4 regions of the Kitasatospora sp. NPDC048662 genome follow, and region 2 is predicted to be linked to each of the others. Evidence: riboswitches for the same ligand, from Rfam matches in the RefSeq annotation. Region 2 holds a riboswitch; each other region holds the start of a gene.
What was found. Region 2 has a riboswitch for cyclic di-AMP ahead of ACZ6R9_RS26680 (transglycosylase family protein). Riboswitches for the same ligand answer to the same signal wherever they lie in the genome.
Positions count from the first base shown of each region.

Region 1: linked by a shared signal. The riboswitch ahead of ACZ6R9_RS05860 (M23 family metallopeptidase) and the one ahead of ACZ6R9_RS26680 (transglycosylase family protein) in region 2 are both predicted to bind cyclic di-AMP.
Region 3: linked by a shared signal. The riboswitch ahead of ACZ6R9_RS29720 (C40 family peptidase) and the one ahead of ACZ6R9_RS26680 (transglycosylase family protein) in region 2 are both predicted to bind cyclic di-AMP.
Region 4: linked by a shared signal. The riboswitch ahead of ACZ6R9_RS20485 (M23 family metallopeptidase) and the one ahead of ACZ6R9_RS26680 (transglycosylase family protein) in region 2 are both predicted to bind cyclic di-AMP.

Region 1 covers NZ_JBVJHA010000001.1:1,205,904-1,210,780, reverse strand. The annotation lists gene ACZ6R9_RS05880 (sensor domain-containing protein) at 1-88, opposite strand, end outside; gene ACZ6R9_RS05875 (GNAT family N-acetyltransferase) at 207-785, opposite strand; gene ACZ6R9_RS05870 (hypothetical protein) at 836-1,648, shown strand; gene ACZ6R9_RS05865 (DUF3995 domain-containing protein) at 1,764-2,270, shown strand; gene ACZ6R9_RS05860 (M23 family metallopeptidase) at 2,284-3,051, opposite strand; cyclic di-AMP (ydaO/yuaA leader) riboswitch at 3,062-3,225, opposite strand; gene ACZ6R9_RS05855 (YiaA/YiaB family inner membrane protein) at 3,442-3,732, shown strand; gene ACZ6R9_RS05850 (alpha/beta fold hydrolase) at 3,850-4,671, shown strand; gene ACZ6R9_RS05845 (TetR-like C-terminal domain-containing protein) at 4,671-4,877, shown strand, end outside.
Region 2 covers NZ_JBVJHA010000012.1:13,676-18,552, forward strand. The annotation lists gene ACZ6R9_RS26675 (hypothetical protein) at 1-305, opposite strand, end outside; cyclic di-AMP (ydaO/yuaA leader) riboswitch at 804-977, shown strand; gene ACZ6R9_RS26680 (transglycosylase family protein) at 962-2,218, shown strand; gene ACZ6R9_RS26685 (hypothetical protein) at 2,368-2,565, shown strand; gene ACZ6R9_RS26690 (LacI family DNA-binding transcriptional regulator) at 2,716-3,738, opposite strand; gene ACZ6R9_RS26695 (glycoside hydrolase family 13 protein) at 3,764-4,877, opposite strand, start outside.
Region 3 covers NZ_JBVJHA010000015.1:82,360-87,236, forward strand. The annotation lists gene ACZ6R9_RS29715 (C40 family peptidase) at 1-444, shown strand, start outside; cyclic di-AMP (ydaO/yuaA leader) riboswitch at 781-962, shown strand; gene ACZ6R9_RS29720 (C40 family peptidase) at 973-2,037, shown strand; gene ACZ6R9_RS29725 (C40 family peptidase) at 2,250-3,290, shown strand; gene ACZ6R9_RS29730 (hypothetical protein) at 3,419-4,573, shown strand; gene ACZ6R9_RS29735 (carbohydrate kinase family protein) at 4,580-4,877, opposite strand, start outside.
Region 4 covers NZ_JBVJHA010000007.1:44,020-48,896, reverse strand. The annotation lists gene tig (trigger factor) at 1-966, opposite strand, end outside; tRNA gene ACZ6R9_RS20495 (tRNA-Pro) at 1,170-1,243, opposite strand; tRNA gene ACZ6R9_RS20490 (tRNA-Gly) at 1,393-1,466, shown strand; gene ACZ6R9_RS20485 (M23 family metallopeptidase) at 1,602-2,579, opposite strand; cyclic di-AMP (ydaO/yuaA leader) riboswitch at 2,585-2,738, opposite strand; gene ACZ6R9_RS20480 (hypothetical protein) at 3,111-3,305, opposite strand; gene ACZ6R9_RS20475 (PP2C family protein-serine/threonine phosphatase) at 3,693-4,877, opposite strand, start outside.

The sequences.
Region 1 (4,877 bases), on a different contig from region 2:
GGTAGGCGGCCCGGGAGAACGGGGCGCGCCAGAACCCGGGCCAGGTGGGGTGGTCGCCGGTGGAGGCACGGTACGCAGCGGTGGACATCCGCGGTCCTTCGGGTGGTCGGGGTGACGCCGCCGGTCGGCGGCGTCGGGCACGCTTCCAAGGTGCCGTACCGGGCCGGGTCCACGGAATGAGGTCTGCTGCCCGATCGGTGGTGGGGTTAACCCCCGGGTCGCGGGGCCGGGGCGGCGAGTCGGACGGCCCGCCACTCGGGGGCGAGCAGCGAGTACTGGAGGGCGTCGTGCCAGCTGCCGCCCCAGTGGGATTCGTCGCGGATCCGGCCCTCGTACCGGAAACCGGCCCTGGTCAGCACCCGGGCGGCGGCCGGGTTGTCGGGGTCGGTGCGGGCGAACAGCCGGTGCAGGCCGAGGGTGTCGAAGCCGAGCGCGCAGAGCAGCGCGGTGACCTCTCCCGCGTAGCCGCGGCCCCAGGTGTCGTGGCGCAGCACGCAGCCGAGCTGGGCGGCGTGTTCGCCGTCGCGGGTGAGGGCGCCCTGGCCGATCGGCTCGCCCTCCGGGTCGTCGACGGCCAGCCGGTAGTGCTGCCGGGGCTCGGCCTCGGCCTCGTCGAGGTAGAGCTCCAGCTGGTCGGCGCACTCCTCGAAGTCGGCGGCGCCGAAGGGGAGATGCCGGACCACCCGGGGGTCGCCGTGGACGGCGTGCAGCGCGGCGACTTCCTCGGGGGTGTGGTGGTACTCCCGCAGGGTGAGCCGGGGGCCGGTCAACCGGACGGTCTCCATGGGGCTCGACCCTACCGGTCGGCCTCACCCGGACCGGTTAACGTACCGGGGTGGACGACGAAGACCTGCACCTGCTCCCCCGTACCCGTGCCGCCGACCTGCTGGACTGGGCGGCCGAGGAGGGTTTGGAGGCGGTACCCGAGCCGGCGGTGCGGACCGTGCTGACCCTGCTGGAGCTGGGCGGCGCCCGCTTGCACGACGGTTTCCCGGAGCTGTCCTCGCCGGTGCTGGAGCACCTGCTGTACGAGCAACTGCACCTGTACGTCCAGCCGGACGGCGATGCCTGGGCGTACCCGGCGGCGGTGCGGCTGCTGATCGAACGCCAGCGGGCGGCGCGGCGGCTGAACGCCAAGCGGCTGGAGAAGCTGCGCGAGGAGGCCGACTGGCAGGGCCAGGTGCTGGTGGACTCGCTGCTGCGCCGCTCCGACCTGCTGACCTGGCCGCGCCTGTACACGCTGCTGCTGCGCGCGGACGGCGTGCCGGTGCACGACCTCGACCAGGTGCGGGGCTGGCTGGAGGAGTTCCGGGCGCTGGACGTCGAGGAGCGGTTCGCCGCCTACGAGCGGGTGCCCGGGGTGGATCCGGACGGCGGCTGGGGGCCGGAGCGGGCGCTGCTGGTCGGGGTGTCCACGGACGGGGCGCGCCGGCTGCTGGAGCACGGCCTGATGCGGCGCAGCTACCGCAACCTGGCCGAGCTGAACGCCCGGGGCCTGCCGATGCCGGACGAACTCGCGGGGGCGTTCGAGGAGTTCGAGGAGGCAGTGGCGCAGGCCGCGATCGACCTGTGCGGCGAGTGGACGGTGCCGGGGCTGGCCCGGCTGCTGCTGGAGGAGTTCCCGGAGCTGGCCCCCGAGGTGTACTGAGGGTTCGCGGCCCGCCGGGTCCACCGCTCGGAGGACCCGGGGATCGCCCTGACGGGCCATCAGTCCTGGCCGTCCGGACGATCCGCGGGGCGGGCCGCCGGGCCAGGGTGGAGCCATGGACATCGTGACTCCCGCCGCCACCGCCGCGGCCGGTCCGCGCCCCTCGCTGCGCCGGGCCGCCGCCCATGCCGCCGCGCTCTGGTCTGCCGTCTTCGCCCTGGTGCACCTGTACTGGCTGCTGGGCGGCCGGGCCGGCCTGCCCGACGGCCTCTCGGTGCTGGACAACACGCCGCTGCTGGTGATCGACATCCTCGCGATACCGCTGTGCGCGGTGGCGGCGGCGCTGGCCCTGGCGCTGGTGCGGCCGTGGGGCGGGCGGCTGCCGGCCCGCCGGCTGCTGTGGGCGGCCCGGGGCACGGCGGTGCTGCTGATCGTGCACGCCGCACCGTCCGTACCGGACTGGCTGGCGCTGGCGGCGGGTCACCGCTCGGTGGCGGAGCTGGACGCGATGGCCCGCTTCGCGACGGTGCTGTACGAGCCGTTCTTCCTGGCCGGTGGGGTGCTGTTCGGCTGCGCGGTGTTCGGCCGCCGGATCCTCGAAGGAGGCGGCGGCCGTCGGTGAGCGCGGACCGGCCCTACGGCTGCAGGCCGCGCTGCTGGAGCCAGGGCAGCGGGTCGACCGGGGCGCCGCCACCGGGGCGGACCTCCAGGTGCAGGTGCGGGCCGGTGACGTTGCCGGTGGCGCCGACCGCGCCGAGCACCGTGCCGGAGGTGACCGGGCCGGAGGCGGTGGCGATCCGGGAGAGGTGGCAGTACCAGAGTTCGGTGCCGTCGGGCAGGGTCTGGATGACCCGGTAGCCGTAGGGGCCGGACCAGCCCGCCGAGGTGACGGTGCCTCCGGCGACGGCGGCGACGGGAGTGCCGGTGCGGGCGGCGAAGTCCAGGCCGGTGTGCAGGTGCGCCCAGTGCGCGCCGGACTGGGCGAACTGCGCGCTCAGCTGGTAGCCGGCCACCGGCAGGGTGTGCGCGGCCTGTTCGGCCTCGGCCTGCTGGGCGGCGCGCTTGGCCTCGGCCTCCTGCGCGGCGGCCAGCCGGGCGGATTCGTCGGCGGCGGTGCGCTGGCCGTCGGCCTGCTGCTGGATGCGGGCGGCGAGAGCGAGCCCGGGGTCGCCGGCGAGCAGCCCGTCGGAGGCTTCGTCGGCGGCGGTGACGGGCACCGGGGCGGCGGCCTGCGCGGGGGTGGCGGCGAGTGCGGTGGCGCCGAGCGCGGCGGTCATCGCGGTGACGCCCAGCAGGGGCGCGCCGGTGCGGGACTGCCGGGGCAGCCGGTGCCGGGCGGCTTCCGGCTCGACCGGGTGGTCGAGCAGCTGGGTGCCGGTGCTCTCGCTGTAGGTCGACGCCACGGGGGCGTGCTCCTTCCTTCCCTGCCGCCGACCGGGTTAGCTGACGGGTTCGGAGGTGGAAGGTCTCCTACGGTCGGGCCCAGGGCCGTCCCGATTCACCCCGGTGGAACGTGGTTCCCCGGCTCCTGGGACGCCCCGAGGGGTGTGCCCAAGTGGATTAGGCGTGGCGCACGGTGCCGCATGGTTACGGCGTTGCCGACCGCGCTGCGTTATCAAACGTTAATCCTATGGACCCCATGATTCCAAGCCGCTACCACGAGACGGCGAAGATTTCCTGACGCCCTATGGGTGATTTATGACGGTTCACCAGGGCCAAGCTGACGGATTGTGACCGAGTGGTTGAGTATCCGTACTCACGCCGCGCTCCCGGGCCGACGCGACCCTGGTGCCATGACCGCAACCGTGCCGCACCGGACCACCGCCGCCTACTTCGCCCAGGCCGCCCTCTCCTTCGGGCTGGCCACCGCCGCACTCGCTCTCGGGATCGCCTACCTGCCGGTGAGCGCCTGGATGCGCGCCTTCCTCGCCGTCGGGCTGCTGTACGAGATCACCTCCGCGTTCACGCTGGCCAAGGTGATCCGGGACCGCCAGGAGGAGGGCGCGATCACCAGCCGGGTGGACAAGGCCCGGCTGGACAAGCTGCTCGCCGAGCACGACCCGTTCAAGGTGGAGGGCATCTGACCGGTTCGGCCGCCCGGCCTTGACGGCTAAGGCTATTAGCCTTAGCTTTGTGGCTATCGGCAGTCGGCCGGGCCTCCAGCGCCCGGCGCGCCGCAACGCCCGCCCAGGAGGCCCGCGATGAACAGCACCCTCGGCACCACCCGGTACCTCGACGTCCCCGGCGGCCGGATCGCCTACGACGACACCCCCGGCACCGGCGTCCCGGTCGTCCTGCTGCCCGGCATGCTCGAAAAGCGCACCACCTACCGGCACCTCGCGCCGCTGCTGACCGCCGCCGGGCACCGGGTGATCACCATGGACCTGCGCGGCCTCGGCGAGTCCTCCACCGGCTTCACCGACTACTCCCCCGCCGCGATCGCCGACGACCTGGTCGCCCTGCTCGACCACCTCGACCTGCGCGGCGCCGTCCTGGCCGGCAGTTCCTACACCGGCGCCACCGTGGTCCGGGCGGCCGCGCTCGCCCCCGGGCGGACCGCCGGGGTGGTGCTGATCGACGCCTTCATCGAGAACCTCCCGCTGAACGCCTTCCAGAAGGCCCTGTTCGGCCTGGCCACCCCGCTGATCACCGCGTTCCCCGGCCTGTGGAGCCCGCTGCAGAAGTTCTACTACCCGACCGCGCGGCCCGCCGACTTCGACGCCTACCGGGCCGGCCTGGCCGAGATGCTGCGCCAGCCCGCCCGCAAGGCCGCGCTGCGCGGCTACCTGAAGGGCGACTCCGCGCCGGTCGGCTGGTGCGAGGCCGTCGACGTCCCCGCGCTGGTGCTGATGGGCAGCAAGGACCCCGACTTCCCGAACCCCGAACTGATCGCCGACCGGCAGACCGCCGCGCTGCGCGGCCGTAAGGTGATGATCCAGAACGGCGGTCACTACCCGATGGCGGGCTACCCCCAGGCGGTCGCCGACGCCCTGCTCCCCTTCCTGAACGAGGTCGCCCGCTGATGGCCCGCGCCGGACTCTCCACCACCGCGGTGGTGGACCACGCCCTCGACCTGATCGACGCCCGGGGCGCCGAGGCGCTCACCCTGGCCGCCGTCGCCGCCAGCGCCAAGGTCGCCACCCCCTCGCTGTACAAGCACGTCCCCGGAGGCCTGGCCGAGCTGCGCCGCCTGGTCGCCGTCCGCATCCTCGACGACCTGACCGACCAC
Region 2 (4,877 bases):
AACACCAGCGACCCGCCGGTGTCGATCAGCAGCGAGCCGACCTTGGCGTCCCCGTCCAGCACCACCTTGTCGGTGATCCGCACGGCACTCCCCGCCCCGGGCACCTTCCCGCCCCACCCCTTGGCGTCCGACCACCTGCGCCCGCCCTGGTCCACCGCCCCCGCCACCGGCTCCGCCCCGGCCAGCGACTGCCGCAGCACCACTCCCCCACCGACGGCCGTCACCGTCCCGACCGCCAGCCAGGTCAGCATTCGCCGCCGGCCCAGCAACGGCCGCCGGTGCCGCCCGTTCTCCCACTGCTCCACGATGGCCGCCTCCCGAAACGCGCAGGGACTCCGAATCGTCGGGGGCAGCATAGGTGGCGGGTTCGGTGGAAATCGGCGACTTCCGAGGCGACTAAGCATTCTGACGTACCGTCATCCACCAGTTCGGCAGAAATGGGTGACGGGGGCAATTCCATGACCCGTCAGCAATGGGCCCTGGACGCCGGAGCAGAGTGGACAGAAGCTCACAAATCACCCATCGACTGACTCCCAAACAACCACAGAGGTGAACTTTCGTCCGACAAGTGCCATAACCACCCAAAACGGGCACAAGATCGACAACTTCCTGACGGCAGCCCAGTTCCGGCCACGCACAGCGGAGTTCGTCCGGAATTCCTTGATCGCATTTTCCGGGCCCGGTGACGGCCGTCACAGGAATTTGCGAATCATCCTTAAATCCGCTTAATCTCCTGCCCACGTTCGTGGACACACGGACCCAGCTCGCCCGGAACGCCGAATCCTGCCGCCGGGTGGGCCGGCTCATGCGAAACGCACCGCGGCAGGGGCGGGGGAACCAGGTAAGTCGCCCTGGGGCGGTCCTGACGGACCGGTCCGGGGCTTGGGGTGAAGCCGGGCGCGCCGAGAGGTGCGCGCGGCCGGGCAACTCCAGCCCGAATCCGACAGCTCACCTCGCAGGCGTGGGAGAGGAACGCATCTTCATGCTGCCCATCAGCGCCAAGCGCGCCCGCCGTCTGATCGCCACCACTGGTGTGGTGGGCATCGGCCTCACGGTTCCCGGCCTGGCCGCGGGTACCGCCTCCGCCGCGTCGGTGGCCACCTGGGACAAGGTCGCGCAGTGCGAGTCCAGCGGCAACTGGTCGATCAACACCGGTAACGGCTTCTACGGCGGCCTGCAGTTCACCGCCTCCACCTGGGCCGCCTTCGGCGGTACCGCCTACGCCCCGCGCGCCGACCTGGCCACCAAGGACCAGCAGATCGCCGTCGCCGAGAAGGTGCTCGCCTCCCAGGGCCCCGGCGCCTGGCCGGTGTGCTCCGTCCAGGCCGGTCTGACCAAGGGCGGCGCCGCCCCGCAGGTCAACACCTCCACGGGCTCCACCACCGCCCAGACCCAGGCCCCGAAGCCGGCCGCCCAGCCGCAGGCTCCGAAGCAGACCCAGCAGGCGGCCCCGCAGCAGCGTCAGGGCCAGGCCCAGAGCCGCCCGCAGGCCCCGGCCCAGCCGCAGGCCGACCAGGGCGCCCAGGCCGCCGGCAGCTACACCGTGGTGGCGGGCGACTGGCTGTCCGCCATCGCCCAGCACCAGAACGTCGAGGGTGGCTGGGAGAAGCTCTACGAGCTGAACCGCTCCGTCCTCACCGAGGGCCCGGACATGATCTACCCGGGTCAGAAGCTGGCGCTCGGCAACGTCTCGGTCGCCGAGACCCCGGCCAAGCAGTCCGCCCCGGCCCGCAAGTCCTCCGGTTCGACCCCGGCGCCGAGCACCCCCGCCCCGGCGCAGCCGAGCACCCCCGCCAAGCCCGCCACCACCACGACCGCCACCACCGCCACGACCGCCACCACCGCCCTCAAGGCGACCGGCTCCAAGGCCGCGGCGGTCGACTTCGCGCTGTCGAAGGTCGGCCAGCCGTACATCTACGGCGGCACCGGCAACGGCGGCTGGGACTGCTCGGGCCTGACCCAGGCCGCGTTCCGCCAGGCCGGCATCAGCCTGCCGCGCGTGGCCGCGGACCAGGCCGACTACTCGACCCGGGTCTCGCTGAACAGCCTGCAGCCGGGCGACCTGCTGTTCTGGTCGAACAACGGCGCCAACTCGGGCGTCTACCACGTGGCGATCTACATCGGCGACGGCAAGTACGTCGAGGCCGCCAACCCGAAGTCCGGCGTGAAGACCGAGACCATCGCCAACTGGGCGCCGGACTTCGCCGGTCGGGTCTGAAACGCCTGACACCGCGCACACGCGCATGAGGTGACCGCACCGCGGACACCGCTGCCCTCGGGGACCCTGGTCGGCTCCGGGGGCAGCGGCCTATTCTCGGCCGAAGGCCAAAGGCCGGAAGCGGTCCCGAGACCCTGGAGCGGTGTGCGATGGCGAAGGTGACGACCACGCTGGACGCGGACCTCGCGCTGGAGGCGATGATGCGCCTCGGGGTGAGCAGCCCGCAGGACGCGGTGGAGCTGCTGGTGCGCGACTACCTGTCCACCGGCCGCCGCACCCAGGCGCGCACCGGCGGCAGCCGGGACGGCGAACGCTTCGCCGGCCCGGCCCCGTCCGTCGAAGACTGACCCGGCAACGCCCGGCGCAGAGCCAACACCCGTTACGCCGAGAGGCCCTCGGCACCGCCTACCGCCGCGACAGGGCAGCTCTCCGGCCGAACACCGCTGCGGCCCCCGTCCGACGAACGAACGAGGGCCGCAACTACCGCACCAACAAGCTCAGTTGCGCGGACCGGAGCCGGTGGAGCCACGCATCACCAGCTCCGGCTGGAACATGAACTCCGAGCGCTGCGCCGGGTTTCCGCCGACCTCCTCCAGCAGGGCGTCGACGGCGGCGGTGGCCATCGCCTCGACCGGCTGCCGCACGGTGGTCAGCGGCGGTTCGGTGAACGCTATCAGCGGCGAGTCGTCGAACCCGACCACCGAGACGTCCTGCGGCACCGACAGTCCCCGCCGGCGCACCGCGCGGATCGCGCCGAGCGCCATCATGTCCGAGCCGCAGACGATCGCCGTGCAGCCCTTGTCGAGCAGCGCCTGGGCGGCGGCGTGCCCGCCCTCCACGCTGAACAGGGTGTGGTGGATCAGCTCCCCGGCCTCTTCGGCGGTGCGCCCGGTGAGCTGCTGGAGCGCGGCGGTGAAGCCTTCGATCTTGCGCAGCACGGGGACGAACCGCTTCTGACCGACCGCCAGCCCGATCCGGTCGTGGCCGAGTTCGACCAGGTGCTGGACGGCCATCCACATCGCCGCCCGGTCGTCCGGGGAGATGAACGGCGCGGCGATCTTCTCGCTGTAGCCGTTGATCAGCACGAACGGGACCTGACGGCCGGAGAGTTTGGCGTACCGGTCGTGGTCGGCGGTGGTGTCGGCGTGCAGTCCGGAGACGAACACGATGCCCGCCACGCCGCGTTCGACCAGCATCTCCACGAGTTCGTCCTCGGTGGAGCCGCCCGGGGTCTGGGTGCACAGCACCGGCGTGAAGCCGTGCCGGCTGAGCACCTGTTCGATGACCTGGGCGAGTGCGGGGAAGATCGGGTTGCTGAGCTCGGGGGTGATCAGGCCGATCAGCCCGGCGCTGCGCTGGCGCAGCCGGGTGGGCCGCTCGTAGCCGAGCACGTCCAGCGCGGCCAGTACCGTCTGCCGGGTGGTCGCGGAGACGCCCGCCTTACCGTTGAGTACGCGGCTGACGGTGGCTTCGCTGACCCCCGCCTGCGCCGCGATGTCGGAGAGTCGCGCTGTAGTCACGAGCCCAGAGCCTATTGCAACCACCTCAGACCGCCCACCATGCGGTGCTGTCGGCCGGGAGTTCGGTGTGCTCGGCCGCCACCACGGCGGCCGAGGACAGCAGCAGCCGGCCGGGCGCCGGGATGCTGACGCTCTCCCCGGTGACGTTCACGGTGCACACGAACGACCCTTCGGCCGCCTCGCGACGGAACATCAGCACGCCCTCGGGGGCGGCCAGCCACTCGACCTCGGTGCCGGCGCCGAGCGCGGGCTGCTGGTGGCGCACGGTCAGCGCGGAGCGGTACAGCTCCAGCGTCGAGGTCGGGTCACCGGTCTGGACCTCTACCGAGAGCTCGGCCCACTCGGCGGGCTGCGGCAGCCAGCTCGGGCCGCCGGCCACCGGGCCGAAGCCGTACGGCGCCTCGCTGCCGGACCACGGGATCGGGACCCGGCAGCCGTCGCGGTAGCCGTCCTGGCCGGCCTGCCGGAAGAACGACGGGTCCTGGCGGACCTCGTCGGGCAGGTCGGTGACGTCCGGCAGGCCGAGCTCCTCGCCCTGGTAGATGTACGCGGAGCCGGGCAGCGCGAGCATCAGCAGGGTGGCCGCGCGGGCCCGGCGCAGGCCGAGCTCGCGGTCGCCGGCGGTGCGGATCTGGGTGCCCAGGCCGGGCTCGTTGGCGAACCGGGTGGCGTGCCGGGTGACGTCGTGGTTGGACAGCACCCAGGTGGTGGGGGCCTGGACGGGGCGCATCGAGTCGAGCGAGAGGTCGATCACCTCGCGCAGCTTCGCCGCGTCCCAGTCGGTGCCCAGGTACTGGAAGTTGAACGCCTGGTGCAGCTCGTCGGGGCGGACGTAGTTGGCGGTGCGCTGGACGGTCGGGGTCCAGGCCTCGGCGACGCCGATCCGGTCGCCGGGGTACTCGTCGAGGATCGTGCGCCAGCTGCGGTAGATGGCGTGCACGCCGTCCTGGTCGAAGAACGGCATGACGTCGTTGCCGAGCAGCTTCAGCTGGTCGCGGCTGCCGAGGTCGGGCAGGCCGGGGGCCTTGACCAGGCCGTGGGCGACGTCGATCCGGAAGCCGTCCACGCCCATGTCGAGCCAGAACCGCAGGATGGAGCGGAACTCGTCGGCGACGGCGGGGCTGTCCCAGTTGAAGTCG
Region 3 (4,877 bases), on a different contig from region 2:
TCCTCCGCCGACCGGCTGTCGATCACGCGTGGCGACGGCGCGGCCTCGCGCGGTGCCGAGCGGGTCGACCTGGCCAACCTTCCGAAGGCCGGCGGCTACGCCGGGATCGCGGTGCAGAAGGCGCTCGACAAGCGTGGTGCGCCGTACGTGTGGGGTGCGACCGGCCCGAGCAACTTCGACTGCTCCGGCCTGATGGTGTGGGCGTACGCGCAGGCCGGCGTCTCGCTGCCGCGCACCTCGCAGGCGCAGGGCAGCTACGGCACCAGCGTGGGCACCGACTGGCACAACGCCCAGCCCGGCGACCTGGTGGTCTACTACGGCGACCGGCACCACGTCGGCATGTACATCGGCAACGGCATGGTGGTGCACGCGCCGCACACCGGTGACGTGGTGAAGACCATGAAGGTCGACGCCATGCCGATCTCGACCATCCGTCGGGTCTGACGGCCCGACAAACCAGACATACGCCCTTCAGGGCGACAATTGACGCGCTGTGACACGCCCGGGCGGGTCGAGATCCTGCTGTGATCTCGAACACGTCCGGGCGTCGCGTTTTCCGGGTGGGCGGTGGGAAATGCTACGCACTGTGCAACGGATCCCTTACGTTCGGTCAGATTCGTAATCGAAATTGACTCAGATTCAGATTTTTTTCCGACAAGGATTTGAACGGATCACGGATCGGTTACTAGGGTCATAGTTCGACCGCCGCAGAGTCGATCGCCCAAGGGGGGCGACGGTGGGGGTCGCCGCCGAGTCCGTGACGCAGCGGGCGGATCGTCAGAACGAGATCCGCCGACGGGGATACCCCTGCGGGGGTGCTGTCGAACGGAGCCGGGGAACCACGTTCCCCCGGGGTGAATCGGCGCCAGGTCGGCCGCGACAGTGGCCGGTGAGGCGCTGTAGGGCATCTCTTCCGGCCCGAACCCGTCAGCTCACCCGGTAGGCGGTGTGAGGAAGAAGGAGTCCGCCTTCGTGGCGTCCCATCGCCGTCCCAAGCCCGTCGGCCGTGCCCGGGTCTCGATTCTCACTGCCGCTGCCGCCACCGCCGTCGCGCTGTCCGCCCAGAGTGGTGCGCACGCCGACCCGGCGCCCACCAAGGACCAGGTCAAGCAGCAGGTCGACCAGCTCAACGAGCAGGCCGAGGTGAAGACCGAGGCGTTCAACGCCTCCGTCGAGAAGCAGCAGAACCTGCAGAAGCAGGTCTCCCAGTTGCAGGACCAGCTGGCCCGGCAGCAGGACCAGGTGACCACCGTTCAGGAGCGCCTGGCGACCATCGCGGCCGAGCAGTACCGCAACGGCGGCATCCCGCAGACCATGCAGCTGATGCTCTCCAGCAACCCGGACAACTTCCTCGGGCAGGCCGGTGCGCTCAACACGGTCGGCGCCACCCAGTCCGACCTGCTCAAGAGCTTCAAGGCCGAGCAGGCCAAGCTCGACGGGCAGCGCAAGGAGGCCGAGCAGAAGCTCGCCGAACTGGACACCACCACGAAGGCCCTCAAGGCCGACAAGGAGGACATCCAGTCCAAGCTGGCCCAGGCGCGGGAGCTGCTCAACACGCTCACCCAGAAGGAGCGCGACGAGCTCGCCGCAGCCGAGGCCAAGGCCGCCGACTCCTCCCGCAGCCAGGCCGAGCGCGCCTCCCGCGGCGACAACACCCGCACGGACCTCAGCGCCCCGGCCCCGGCCGGCTACGCGGGTGCCGCGATGAACGCCGCGCTGTCCAAGCTGGGCAGCTGGTACTCCTACGGCGCGGCCGGCCCGACCACCTTCGACTGCTCCGGCCTGATGCAGTGGGCGTACGCCCAGGCGGGTGTCTCGATCCCGCGCACCTCGCAGGCCCAGGCGGGCGCCGGCACCAGCCTCGGCACCAACATCGCCAACGCCAAGCCGGGTGACCTGATCATCTACTACGGCGACCAGCACCACGTCGGCATGTACGTCGGCAACGGGCAGATCGTGCACGCCCCGCACACCGGTGCGCAGGTCCGCTACGAGTCCGCCACCGTGATGCCGATCAACAAGATCGTCCGGATCTGACGGCCGCTCGGAGCCTTCGGCCCGGCACCCCGCGCAAGGGGTGTCGGGCCGCTCTCGTTCCGGTGTCCGATTCGCGGTCGAATATTCGAAGTTGTCAGGGTTTGGACTGAATCCGTCCGACTCGCTAACCTCTGCCCCGGCCCCCCGTGCGGACGGCCGCCCGACCCGCGGGCGGCGGCGGAGGCCGGAGCGCAGGAACGGAGTCGTCGCACGTGCCCGTGCACCGTCGCCCCCCACTGCCCGGTGTCCAACGCCTCGCCCGAGCCCTGGCACTCACCGCCGCCGCGACCGGCGCGATCCACCTCGGCGTCGCCCCGGCCGCCGCCGCCCCGGCCGACCCGCCCGACCGCACCGACGTCAAGGCGCAGGTCGACCAGCTGTACGAGGAGGCCGAGCAGGCATCCGAGAGGTACAACGCCGCCCAGGAGCAGCAGAAACGGTTGCAGCGCGAGGCCGGTGCCCTGCAGACCCAGGTCGCCGCCGGGCAGGACGAGCTCAACCGGCTGCGCGCCGACCTCGGCGCGGTGGCCGCCGCCCAGTACCGCGCCCAGGGCCTCGATCCCACCCTGCGGCTGATGCTCGACAACGACCCGGCGTCCTACCTGGCCGGCGCCCGCTCCCTCGGCCAGGCCACCGCCCGGCAGAACGAGACGCTGCGCGACCTGCACGAACGACAACGCCGGCTGGAGCAGCGCCGTCAGGAGACCACGGTCAAGCTCGACGAACTGGAACAGGCCCGGCACCGGCTGGCCGCCGCCAAGGACGAAGTCCGCGCCCGCCTGGCCCGGGCCCGGCAGCTGCTGGGCGGCCTCACCGCCGCCGACCGCGACCGGCTGGCCTACGACGACGACGCCCGCGCCGCCCGTGGCGCCGGCCGGTTCGACCTCGGCAACGAGCCCCCCGCCTCCGACCGCGCCGCCGCCGCGCTGAACGCAGCCGTCTCGAAGATCGGCTCCTCGTACGTGTACGGATCCACCGGCCCCAGCACGTTCGACTGCTCCGGTCTGATGTACTGGGCGTGGCGGCAGGCCGGAGTGACCCTGCCGCGGACCTCGCAGGGACAGGCCTCGGCCGGCCGGCGGGTGAGCCTCGCCGAAGCCCGGCCCGGAGACCTGGTGATCTTCTTCAAGGACAGGCACCACGTCGGCATGTACGCCGGCGGCGGTGTCGTCGTGCACGCGCCGCACCCCGGCGCCCGGGTCCGCTACGAGAGCGTCAGCGCGATGCCGGTCAACTCGGTGGTGCGGGTCTGAACCAGCACGAGCCCCTGGTCACCGACCTGCCGCAGGCCCCGGCGCCGCGGCAGGCCGGTGCTTCGCCGTCCCGGCGCGCCGCCCTGCTGGTCGCCGCCGGGTGCGCGGCCCAGCTCTCGCTGCCCCGGGTGATTCCCGCCGGGCCCACCGGTCCGGCCGCCGCCCCGCCCGGACCGCCGGTGCAGTCCGGCGTCCGGGACGCCGTGGCGCAGGTGCTGGCACGGCGGGCCGCCGCGATCCTGCTGCGCGACCCCGGCGGGCTGCCGACGGCGGCGGGCGCCGAGGAGGCCGACCGGGACCTGCTCGTCCGTACCGCCGCGATCCGCTTCACCGAGTACACGCTGCGGCTGACCACGTTCACCGAGCCCGCGCCCGGCGCCGAACGGCTGACCGTCGGCGCGGAACTCGGCTACCGGATCACCGGCGTGGACGACTACCCGGCGCTGCTGGAACGGCAGATCGACCTGCAGCGGGAGCCGGCCGGCTGGCGGGTGCTGCGGGAGGTGCCCACCGGCGCGGTGGCGCCCTGGGACCTGGGCACCGTCCGGACCGCGACCGGGCGGCACAGCCTGGTGCTGGGCCTCGGCGAGGACGGCGAACTGGCCGACCTGGCCGCGCTCGCCGACCGTGCGATGCCCACCGTCGAAGGCGTCTGGGGCCCCTGGAAGCCTGGTCGGCTGCTGCTCGAACTGCCGCTCACCGTCCAGCAGTTCGCCCGCCGGATGGACGTCTCGGCGGACGCGTACCAGGGCATAGCCGCAGTCACCCTGGCGGTCGGCGGCGCGCCGACGCACACCCCCGCCGACCGGGTCGTGGTCAACCCCGACGCGTACCGGCAGCTCAGCGAGCTCGGCCGCCGGGTGGTGGTGACCCACGAGGCCACCCATGTCGCCACCCGGGCCGACACCAAGGCGTGCACCCCGCTGTGGCTCTCGGAAGGTGTCGCCGACTACACCGGCTACCAGGGCACCGGACGGACCACCCGGCAGATCGCCCCCGAACTCGCCAAGGACGTCCGGGCCGGGCGGATGCCGGCCGGGCTGCCCACCGACGACGCGTTCACCGCCGGCTCGGCCGGCATCTCCCAGGCCTACGAACTGTCCTGGCTGGCCTGCGACTTGATCGCCCGCCGGTACGGGCCGGACCGGCTGGTGGCGCTCTACCGGGCCGTCGGGCAGAACGGCGCCGGCGGCCTGGAGCGCGCCTTCCGGTCCGAACTCGGCCTCGGTGTCGCCGAGTTCACCAAGGACTGGACGGCCGCGGTGGCCGCCCTGAAGGACTGATCCGGCTCAGCCGGCCAGCGCCCGCTCCAGGCCCGCCGCGTCCAGGAAGGCGGTGTGGGTGCCCGCCGTGGTGCAGGCGAACGCACCGGCCGCCGCGCCCGCCCGCATGCACTCCTCGACCGGGCGCCCGGCCAGCCGCCGGTGCAGGAAACCGGAGACGAACGCGTCGCCCGCGCCGTTGCTGTCCACGATCGGCGCGCCCGGGTCCACCGCCGGGAAGTGCCGGGGGGCCGCGTCCTCGCGGGTGAGCAGGAACGCGCCGTGCGCGCCCGCCGTGGCCACCACCAGCTCGGCCCGGCCCTCG
Region 4 (4,877 bases), on a different contig from region 2:
CTGGTGGTGCTCCAGGTTGTGCTTGCGGGTGCCGATCTCGTCCGCGAGCAGCTTCTCCGGGTAGTCCATCTCGACCCGGGTCAGCAGCTCGTCGAGGACCTTCTCCTGGGCCTGGGTGGCCTGGTCGAACTCCTTCATCCGCTCAAGGCGCTTGCGGGAGTCCCCACGCAGCTCCTCCAGGGTGTCGAACTCGCTCGCGAGCTGCGCGAACTCGTCGTCCAGCTCCGGGAGTTCCTTCTCCTGGACGGTGGTCACGGTGACGGTGACCTCGGAGTCCTTGCCGACCTGGGTGCCACCCTTGAGGGTGGTGGTGAAGGTCTTGGCCTCGCCGGCGGACAGGCCGATGACGGCCTCGTCGATGCCGTCCAGCAGGCGGCCGGAGCCGATCTCGTAGCTCACGCCGGTGGCGGTGCCGTCCTCCGGCACCTCACCGTCGACCTTGGCCTCCAGGTCGATGACCACGACGTCGCCCTCGGCGGCGGCGCGCTCGACATCCTTCACGGAGCTGAAGCGCTCGCGCAGCTGCTGCAGCGACTTCTCGATGTCCTCGTCGGTGACCTCGACCGGGTCCACCACGACGGCGATCTCGGCGAAGTCCGGCAGGGTGACCTCGGGACGGACGTCGACCTCGGCGGTGAACTTCAGGTCACCGCCGTCGACCAGGTTCTCGACACCGGCGATGTCGGTGATGTCCGGCTGGCCCAGCACGTCGATCTGGCCCTCGTCGACGGCCTGCGTGTAGAAGCGCGGAAGCGCGTCGTTGACGGCCTCCTCCAGCACCGCGCCACGGCCGAAGCGCTGGTCGATGACCCGGTTCGGGATCTTGCCCTTGCGGAAGCCCGGGACGGTGACCTGCTGGTTGATCTTCTTGTACGCCGCGTCGAGGCTGGGCTTGAGCTCCTCGAAGGGCACCTCGACGGTGAGTCGAACCCGGGTCGGGTTCAGAGTCTCGACGGCGCTCTTCACGGTTAGGTCTCCTAGGGGGCTTGCGGTCAGGGCGATAGGCGGTTGGGGCTGCAATGCTGTCCGTACTACCGCCAGCGGTCCATCCTACCGGTACCACGAAAGCGACTGTGCCCGGCACCGGGTGCACGCCGGAGCAGGCCCACCGGGCCCGCGCCCCACAACGACAACAGGGCCCCGCCCACGGACGAGACCCTGCCGCACGGTCGGGGTGACCGGATTCGAACCGACGGCCTTCCGCTCCCAAAGCGGACGCGCTACCAACCTGCGCCACACCCCGTGGTGCCGAGCAGAAGAGTACACGTCGGGCCGCCTCCGGCCGGGGCGATATTCGCGAGCCGACAACGCGGAAGGAGTGTGCAATCCACCGGCTCGACCAGGTACCCTGATCCAGTCCTCGCCACCACGACGCGGTGCGGGTACGCCTTTGCGGGTGTAGCTCAATGGTAGAGCCCCAGTCTTCCAAACTGGTCACGCGAGTTCGATTCTCGTCACCCGCTCCACGCGGCCAACGGCCCCGACTGCCAACGCAGTCGGGGCCGTTGCCGTTCCACGGCGCGGCCGCCGCTTCCTGGACAGCCCGAAGGCCCCGGGCAGCCTGGGTGGCTGCGCGGGGCCTTCGGGGGGTGAGGCGGGGATCAGACGTTGACGCCGTGGGCCGCCAGGTAGGCGACGGGGTCGATGTCGGAGCCGTAGTTCGGGGTGGTGCGGATCTCGAAGTGCAGGTGCGGGCCGGTCACGTTGCCGGTGGCGCCGGAGAGACCGATCTGCTGACCCGCCGTCACGGCCTGGCCGGCCGAGACGGAGATCGAGGACAGGTGGGCGTACTGGGCGTACTTGCCGTCGGCCAGCTTGATGATGACCTGGTTGCCGTAGGCGCCGCCGTTGCCTGCGGAGACCACGGTGCCCGCGGCGACGGCCTTGAGGCTGGTGCCGGTGGCGACCGGGAAGTCGATGCCGGTGTGGTAGCCGGAGGCCCAGTTGGAGCCGGCGACCTTGTAACCGGTGGTGACCTTGCCCGGCGCGGGGGCGACGTAGGTGGCGGACGCGCTGGTGCTCGCGGCGGCCGGGACGGCGGTGACCGCGGTGGCGGCCGGGGCCGGGGGCACGGGCTGGGCCTTGACGGTGCCGGTGGTGGCCGACTTGACGGTGCCGGTGGCGGCCGGCTTGGTGGTGTCGGCCGGCTTGACGGCGGCCTTCGGCGCGGCGGCGGTGTCCGTGGAGGTGGACTTGGCGGCCGGGGCCTTCGCGGGGGCGGCGGCCTGACCGTTGATCGCCAGCTTCTGGCCGGGGAAGATCAGGTCGGGGTTGCCGCCGACCACGGAACGGTTGTCCTGGTACAGCTTCTCCCAGCCGCCGTCGACGTGCTGCGCGGCAGCGATCTTGGACAGGGTGTCGCCGGAGGCGACCCGGTAGCTGTGCGGGGCGGCGGCGTCGGCGACGGGGGTGGCCTCCGCCGTGACCGTGGCCGGGCGGCTGCCGGCCTGGTCGGTGGAGGTGTGCGCGGAGGCGGCGGTGACCGGGAGGCCGATCGCGGCGCCGGCCACACCGGTGGCGATGGCGATCCGGGCGATGGTGGCCAGGCGCGGCTTGCGGTGCTTGCCCTGAGCGGACATGAAGGCGTTCCTCTCCGACGCCTGCGAGGTGAGCTGTCGGGTTCGGGCGAGAGTTGCCCGGCCGCGGAACTGCGGCTTCACCCCGAGCCGTTCCCGGTTGTTCCCGGGCCCGGCGACTTACCTGTGGTTCCCCCGCTCCTGCCGTGGCGTGGTATCTGGTCGGCACCGGACGACGGCAGGACTAGGCGTTCCGTCCGGTGGCCCGCCCGGTCACTGGCCGGGCTGCGGAGGAAGCAAATCCCACGGCCCGTGAGGCTGGCAAACGCCGATCGGCCCCGCTCCCGGGATCGGGAAGGGGCTGACGATCCACCAGGTCACGCTGTGCCGACACCGCCACTGCGGTGCGCGTACGGGATCATGACGGTGCGCGTACGAACCCCGCACGGTGGGCGACTTCGGCCACCGTGCGCGTTCGGGCGCGGACCTGGCGTGACGTCGCGGGTGAGCCTGGTCACCCGCGGGCAGGCCGAATGGACGGCGCGGGGGTGCATCCCGCCCGTCGTGGCGTGCCGCCGGGGAGCCGACAGGCCGTCAGCCCGCGATCGACGCGATGGCCTTGGAGACCGAGGTGAGGAACTGCTGGATCGGGCCGGCCATGGTCGACTGGCTGAGCATGAAGCCGAACAGGGCGGCGACGATGGCGTGCCCGGTCTTCAGCTGCTTGTTGCGAATGAAGATCGCGACGATGATGCCGAACAGGACAAGCGCGGAGACGGAGAAGGCCACCGGGACTCACTTCCTCGATTCATGGCGGGGGTTCGGTGGAAGCCGGCGTTGGCTCCCAGGCGGAAACCGGCCCCTGCCCCCCGTGTCCCCACCACTCCATCCGGACTCAGTGTGGTCTCTCGTGCTGAGTGCGTAAAGGACTTGCCCGGTCGCTCGGTGCCCGAACCCGCCTGGCAGGACTGATTTTCGCCGACCGCGACGATAGCGGACTGGTTCTGACAACCCGTCGGCGGGCGGCGGTCGGTGCTGGCCGGCGCGGCAAACCGGCAGGCAGATCCGGCATCGGCGCCCGGCCCGGGCGGCGTACCGGAATTGGCCGAAGATCATCGCCCGGGTTTGACACTCCGTGGACACTCCGCGCTCACCGAGTCTGCACCTGACGGGAGTTCAGCGGCGCCAGATCAGCAGCACCGCGCGGTCGTCGTTGACGTGCTTGGCGACGGTGTCGATCAGCCGGACCGCGGCGCCGGACCGGACCGCCCCGGGGGCGGTGGCGACCAGCCGGTCGGCCTCGCCCATCAGCCGGTCCATGCCCTCGGTGAGGTCGCGGCCGGGGATCTCCACCATGCCGTCGGTGCACAGCATCAGGAGGTCGCCGGGGCCGAGGGTGCCGCGCACCCCTTCGAACTTGGCCTCGTCGTAGATGCCGAGCAGCGGGCCCTCGGCCTCCTTGACCTCCCAGTACCCGGCCCCGGCGAGGCGGTGCATGCCGGGCAGGTGGCCGGCGGAGAGCAGTTCGTACTCGCCGGTGTCCAGGTCGACCACCAGGTGGACGGCGGTGGCGAAGCCCTCCGCCCAGTCCTGGCGCAGCAGGTAGCCGTTGGCGGCGGGCAGGAAGTCGTGGGCGGGCAGCGAACCGAGCAGGCCGCCGAAGGCGCCGGACAGCAGCAGGGCGCGGCTGCCGGCGTCCATGCCCTTGCCGGAGACGTCGGCGAGGACGGCTTCGAGCATCCGCCCGCCGGGGCCGGTGCGGGCGGCGACCATGAAGTCGCCGGAGAAGGACTGGCCGCCGGCCGGGCGCAGCGCGGTGTCGGTGTGCCAGCCGTCGGGCAGGTGCGGGAAGCGGCCCTGGATCCGGATCCGTTCACGCAGGTCGAACAGCATGGTGGAGCCGCCGCGCCAGGGCACGCCGATCCGGCGGCGGAACTGGGCGACCAGCAGTCCGGCGACGCCGACCGCGCCGACCACCAACGCGGAGCCGGGGGTGACGCCGTGGGTGTAGGCCTCGGGCCGCGCGCTGGCGACGCGTTCGCCGGTGTGCACCAGGGATTCGGTGATCAGTCCGGCGGCGGCGACGGCGTACAGCAGCACCAGGGTGCCGGGGCGCAGCAGCAGCGCGCCGGCCAGCACGGGCAGCACCAGGGCGGTGGGCGGGGCCCAGTCGGGGAGCAGGATGTTCAGGAGCACCAGGACGGGCACGGCGAGGGCGAGGGCGGCGAACGCCCACCAGTCGGCGCCGTCGCCGCGGAAGTAGTCGACGCCGGTGCGGCGCAGCCTGCGTCGGGCCCGGTACAGCGCAGCGCGCAGCCGGGCCGTCACGGGCTCGCGGGACGGTCCGCCGTCCCGGCCCGT